DNA from 2 places in the Bacillus bruguierae genome. Region 2 is predicted to be linked to the other one. Evidence: a T-box and tRNA genes for the amino acid it is inferred to sense, from the RefSeq annotation. Region 2 holds a T-box; the other holds one or more tRNA genes.
What was found. The T-box of region 2 lies ahead of argS (arginine--tRNA ligase). A T-box ahead of a tRNA ligase gene usually reads a tRNA of that ligase, here a tRNA-Arg.
Positions count from the first base shown of each region.

Region 1 (3,426 bases), on a different contig from region 2:
ATCTTGCAGCACAGTTTAAAGAAATTAATCAGATTGCATTCAACTGGCTTGTTGATACGAAGAAACAATACAATGTAAAAGATTTCGGATTTGTATTTGAGAAGTTTATTAACAATTAATGTACATCACGAAAAAGGAAAGCAGTCTTTGCGGCCGCTTTCCTCTTTTTTCTATATTAATCTGTCAGTTCTATAAGACGTATTAAGTATTGTTTTCTTCAAGCACTTCCAAAAGGCCCTCTAGTCTCCTACTGTAGCCAAAAAGCTCTTGCCAACTATCTCTGTTTTTGAATGTACTTTTTTAAATAAATTCCACTTAATCTTTCTTCCATCCAAGAAACTCGATACTAACCCTGCTACAAAATCATCATATTCCACTAACTCGGCATAAATATCACTAAACGTATCATCTTGACAACAACAATTGGAATAATTCAAAAAAGACTATTCACTATGTAGTTTAAATTTTTCTTGAAATTCTGCTTTCAAGGAAGTTTCTTTTGTGTCTTTTTCATTTCAGAAAAATCAATTTAAAACACCAGTCTCTCCTCACAATCTAAATTAAATCGTATACTTCAACTTTTCTATTGTCTTAAGAATCTCATTTCTATTCTTTGAAAGTTTCATCCATTTTGGTAGCCTACTCTCGACGCTTAAATAATATGGTCTAAATGGTCTTAAACGTTTCTGAACATAATCTTCTACACGATGAAGATGTTCGAGATTAAAGAACCAAAGCTTACGACCACAACATTCCCTTTGCAAATATAAAGGTAAACCAAAGTACCAATCAACACCATGTTTTTCATTGAATAATTCATGGTTAAATGCCCACAAATTATCCCATCTTCTTTTAGGATGAATGTCTTTTGTTAATCCACATTTACTACATAATAACCGTTTAGATTCATGACCTATATATCTAGGCTCATCTTTTCCTTTTGCGTTATCTGGAGTAAAAACCCTCGCACAACTATTACATCTAGGACAATGAACTAAGAATAAATCCGTATGCTCTATTAACATTCCACCGTAGTTACCTAGCATATTTTTATTCCACCGCCTCCTTTGACTATTTAGATATAATAACAAAAGTGATTACCTTATAAGCAATCACCACCATGCTCTAAAAATCCCTATTATCATAACCGTTGTTACAACTAAAGATTTTTTCACTTATTTATCTCTTTACAAACTACAAAATCTTCTCATTTAAATATTCTATTCCTTATTCAAATAACCTGCTCTAACTTTTAACATAGTCAAAAGTTAAAGCAGGTTACAGATTATATATTCCTTTATTTCTTTTGAGCAAGACAAAACCCCCTACACCATTTAACTAAACGATGTAAGGGGTATAAAAAAAAGAAGTGCACTCATGCACTTCTCTGTAGCGTCCCAGGAGAGATTCGAACTCCCGACCGACGGCTTAGAAGGCCGTTGCTCTATCCTGCTGAGCTACTGGGACATGGAGCGGGTGAAGAGAATCGAACTCTCGACCAGAGCTTGGAAGGCTCTTGTTTTACCACTAAACTACACCCGCATGATATGAAATTTTTTCTAATGCCTCATCGACAATATTCATTATATTATCGATGATAATTAAAGTCAACATTTTTTTCAAATAGAGTGAAAAAATTCTTTTCACCCTATTTGAAACGTTTTTTGTGCTACAGTTACACCTTCTAAAGTAAGGAAACGTATGTCTATTTGACCTTCTTGTATTTCGAGTACAGCAAATGTTTTTTCTCTTCGCGAACGCGGCAAAAGAATACTTCCTGGATTGATAAACAAAATATCGTCTATGATTTCTGCTCCTAATATATGCGAATGACCGAAGCAAACGACATTTACCTCAGCTTCTTTCGCGCGATATAAAAGTGTTTGCAGTGTCATTTTAATATTGTATAAATGTCCATGTGTGACGAGAAAACGTGTATGTTGTACTTCTGTGATGATGTCATTTGGAAAGTCAAAGGCAAAATCACAGTTTCCTTTCACTACATGAAACCCTTCTAGTTCAACGTGCTGCGATGTTAATTCCGAATCACCGCAATGAATCATCACATCTACGTTTCCCTCGTACTGCTCTTTTAATTGCTTTAGCTCTTTCACAGAACCGTGACTGTCGCTCACAATTAACGCCTTCATCAGTTTCGCTCCCTTATTATCCCGCTATTCGTGGGCAATAAGACCCCCACCTCAATATTCAGAGAGAATCAAAAAAGATGGGCGGGGGACAACTGCCCGTAAAATCCCGATTGGTCGGGCTTTCCATCAACGGGGGATGAAGCCCCCACTGATGGAAGTTTCACTTTATTCTTCGCCTAAAAACCAAACTGGAATTTTTTCTTCTAATTTACGAAGCGCGCGTCCGCGATGACTAATTTTATTTTTCTCATCCGACGACAATTCTGCCATTGCGCTTTTGTATTCTTCTACATAGAAAATGGGATCATACCCAAATCCATTTTCCCCGCGCTGCTGTTCTAAAATCTTTCCTTCACACGTTCCATTTACAATCAATGGTTTTTTATCTTCTTGCGGAAATGCAACAGCTAATGCGCAATAAAAACGCGCTGTACGCTTCTCCATTGGAACATCCTTTAATCCGTCTAACACTTTTTGAATGTTAGCTTGATCATTCTTTTCCTCACCTGCATAACGAGCAGAGTGAACACCTGGTTTCCCCTGCAAAGCATCTACAATTAAACCAGAATCATCTGCAATGACAATTTCACCTAGCTGTTTACACAGATGTTCCGCCTTTAAAATCGCGTTTTCTTCAAACGTTTCACCCGTTTCCTCTACTTCTTCAATATGAGGAAAATCATAAAGTGATTTTACTTCTAAATCAAACTTTTCAAATAGCTCGGCAAATTCACGTACTTTCCCGGCATTCTTTGTCGCTACGACAACTTGCTTCATACTTTCCACCTCTATTCCATATGAGTTACAATATCACCTAATGCTTCTTTTTGCATTTCAACAAGCTGTAAAATCCCTTGTTCTGCTACATCAAGCAACTCGTTCAATTCACCGCGGCTAAATGTCGCTTCTTCTCCTGTACCTTGCACTTCAACAAAGTGTCCTTTTCCTGTCATAATGACATTCATATCAACATTCGCCTTAGAATCTTCTGCATAATTTAAATCTAATACAATGCCATGCTCATCAACGATTCCAACAGACGTTGCCGCCAAGAAATCTTTCACTGGAAGTTTCGATACTTTCCCTGCTGCCACAAGCTTCTCAAACGCTAATACCATCGCTACATACGCACCAGTAATAGAAGCTGTTCGCGTTCCGCCGTCAGCTTGAATTACATCACAGTCAATCCAAATTGTTTTTTCACCAAGTGCTTCTAAATCAACAACAGCACGCAATGCTCGTCCAATTAAACGTTGAATTTCCATTGTACGTCCCG
Region 1 is NZ_JBAWSX010000001.1:376,354-379,779, reverse strand. It holds gene WAZ07_RS01870 (PH domain-containing protein) at 1-119, shown strand, start outside; gene WAZ07_RS01865 (hypothetical protein) at 561-1,046, opposite strand; tRNA gene WAZ07_RS01860 (tRNA-Arg) at 1,394-1,467, opposite strand; tRNA gene WAZ07_RS01855 (tRNA-Gly) at 1,469-1,542, opposite strand; gene WAZ07_RS01850 (metallophosphoesterase) at 1,644-2,150, opposite strand; gene WAZ07_RS01845 (XTP/dITP diphosphatase) at 2,316-2,927, opposite strand; gene rph (ribonuclease PH) at 2,939-3,426, opposite strand, start outside.
Region 1: it has a tRNA-Arg gene. The T-box ahead of argS (arginine--tRNA ligase) is inferred to sense a tRNA for this amino acid. The anticodon was not compared.

Region 2 (3,426 bases):
GGAAGCATTCTTTCTTTCAACTTAATTTGAAGTTCCTCCATCGAACATAATGGATTCTTTTCCTTCGACATATGCCAGATACCCCCAATCATTCTCAATGTCTTGCAATCTAAATAATAGACGAAGCTCATTTGTTAACAATTCATTTAGTATTTTTCTTCACCTTTTAAAAGCTAAGAGGGTTATTTACTTTTCAACTACTTATCTCTAACCCATTCTTTATTTTCAAATAAGTCAATTTTTTCTGTATATTGTGTTGCTTGATTTGTTTGAAAATTACTCTTACATATCTTCTTATACAGTTTCAAGACTAATATCTAGTTGATCTTCTATTGTCTTTTCATAGATGTTTTTTGACTTTCTCGGTCTTATTTTTCTGATTAGAACGTTTTCCGTTCCGCTTTCGGTTTATGACCGCGCTTTTTCGGCTGTGATTTTGATTTCTTTTTTTGCGGAGTCGCCCGGTCTCGTGACTCAAAATGCGCCGCATCAATAGGAACATAATGATTTGTTATTATGTTTTCCAGGAATACTACTACTTGTCAATGATCAAATCCCTTTCTCTTTTACATCTCCTCAGGCGCTCCCATTCCCAGCAAACGTAATCCTTCTTTCAATACAACTGCCACCGCATATACAAGCGCAAGTCTACTTTCTTTCTCTGCATTTTCTTCTAAAATACGAACGTTACCATAATATTTGTTAAACGCCTGTGCCACGTCTAATAAATATTTTGCAATATGAGATGGCTCGTATTTAGCAAACGCTGTTTCAACGACTTGCGGAAAACGATGAAGTAATTTTATCACTGTCCAACTTATATCGTCTGTTAACTGTAAGTCTTGCTTCTCAATGTCTACATCACTTTTTTTCAATAATGAACAAGTACGTGCGTGCGTATATTGTACGTATGGTCCTGTTTCTCCTTCAAATTTCAGCATCTTTTCAAGTGAAAATTCGATGTTATGCATGCGTTCGTTTTTCAAATCATGGAAAATAACTGCGCCAACTCCGACCTGTCTTGCTACTTCATCTTTCTTCTTTAAGTTCGGATTCTTCTCTTCAATATTTTTCTTTGCTAGCGCAATTGCTTCTTCTAACACCTCTTCTAGTAAAACAACTTTCCCTTTACGAGTAGACATTTTCTTACCATCTTTTAAAATAAGTCCGAACGGAACGTGAGACATGCCTTCTACCCACTGGAATCCTATTTTTTTTAGTACAGTGAAAAATTGAGAGAAATGCAAGCTTTGTTCTTCTCCAACAACGTATAATGCTTTATCAAATGCATACGTATTTTGACGATATAATGCTGCAGTTAAATCACGCGTTGCATAGAGAGTAGCACCATCTGATTTTTTAATTAAACATGGCGGCATTCCTTCTTCTTCTAAATTAACAACTTGCGCTCCATCTGATTCTTCTAATAAACATTTTTCTTCTAGAAGCTTGACCAAATCATCCATCTTATCATTATAAAATGCTTCACCTTGAAAATTCGAGAATTCTACGCCAAGCAGTTCATAAATGCGAGAGAACTCTTTTAACGATTCGTGACGGAACCAGTTCCACAAATATACCGCTTCTTCATTGCCATCCTCTAGCTTCTTAAACCAAGCACGCCCTTCTTCTTCAAGCTCTGGATACTCTTTTACTTCTTCATGAAAACGTACGTATAACTTAAATAACTCGCGAATCGGATCTTCTCTAACAAGCTCTTCATTGCCCCATTTTTTATAGGCGGTAATGAGTTTTCCAAACTGTGTTCCCCAATCACCAACGTAGTTAATGCCTACAACTTCATAACTACATTTTTCACATATATGTTTTAAGGCATTTCCAATCATTGTAGAACGTAAATGCCCCATCGAAAACGGTTTAGCGATATTAGGAGATGAATAGTCAATCACAACTGTTTTTTCTTGCCCAAAGTACAGGTTTCCGTACTCTTCTTTTTCATCTAGTATCGTATTTAACACCTCATTACTTACAATTTGACGATTGAAGAACACATTTACATATGGTCCAACTGCCTTCACTTTTGTAAAGGATGGGTGAGATAATTTATCTGCTAGTTCCTGCGCAATAACTACTGGTGCCTTTTTATATTGTTTTGCTAATGTGAAACAAGGAAAAGCGGCATCTCCAAACTCATCTTGCTTTGGTGTTTCAATTAAAGCGGCAATTTGTTCTAATGATAAAGCTGGTTCTAATACATCGAATACATGCTGTGCAAACTTCATTTTATATTCCATCAGTATCTTCCTCCTTTTATCAATAAAAAAAACTCGCCTCTTTTCTAAAAAAGAGACGAGTTTACACCCGTGGTACCACCCTTGTTGTTCATAACGAACCACTTTCCCGTTTATAACGAGGTTAGGGAGCCCCGGCTTACTCTACTACACCGTTCAAGCAGCATCTCCGAAGTGCGCTTCATTATTTTCTCCGCACTAGGCTTTCACCGTCCCTAGCTCGCTATTGCTTCTGAAAATAATTACTATCTTCATCCAAGATTTTCTATAAAAATTTATTATAATCTATTATACATATTGTCTAATAATTAGCAAGTTTCAATTACACCAAAATGAAATTTTGCGCTTTTTCGTTTATAGACAAAGAAATTATGTTTTTCAAAACGCTTGCTGCGGAAATGATCCTTTAATACAACCCGTTTTCGCGCTACACGCTTAGCCTCTTTAACTGTCTCATCCGTAATATCATTGTACAGTGCAAAATGTTTTAAACCACGAATACCGTCTGATTCTAATACCGTTTCTTCAAACATCGGATCTAAATATACTACATCGTAGCTATAATCTGCACAGTGTTGTAAAAAAGATAAATGCTCTGTATGTTTTACTGTAATTCGCTGCATTGCTTCGTTAATTTCTGTTACACCTGCATCCCATTGCTGAAGACCTTTTCCGATCAAATATGCCATATAGCGATTACCTTCTAATCCAGTGATTTGTCCCGCTTCTCCTACAGCATAACTAGCCACAATGCTATCAGATGCCATGCCAAGTGTACAATCTAACAGCGTCATCCCTTTATCTAGCTGCGCGGCTTGCAGAAATGGATCATGTTCACCACGCATTAATCGCTTCACGCGAAACATAGCAGAGTTCGGATGAAAAAAGAACGATTCTTCCGTTCCTTGCGGATAAATCGCTAATCGATTTTTCTGAGCAACAAGTACATCTTGTTTATATTGCTCATGTAATTCATAAATAGGACGATCATTTCTCATAAGAAAAGAACTTTGTAAATCCGTTGCTATTTTTTCAGCATATGCAGTCATTTCTTTATTTGTTCGTCCTGCTGTCGTTACAATCATTCTGTCACCTCATTATAAAGTGAAACTTCCATCATTGGGGGGCTTTATCCCCCAATGATGGTTAGGTGAACCAATCGGGCTCTTATGGG
Region 2 is NZ_JBAWSX010000006.1:140,745-144,170, forward strand. It holds gene WAZ07_RS12485 (SMI1/KNR4 family protein) at 1-71, opposite strand, end outside; gene argS (arginine--tRNA ligase) at 567-2,255, opposite strand; T-box leader at 2,304-2,519, opposite strand; gene WAZ07_RS12495 (class I SAM-dependent methyltransferase) at 2,561-3,337, opposite strand.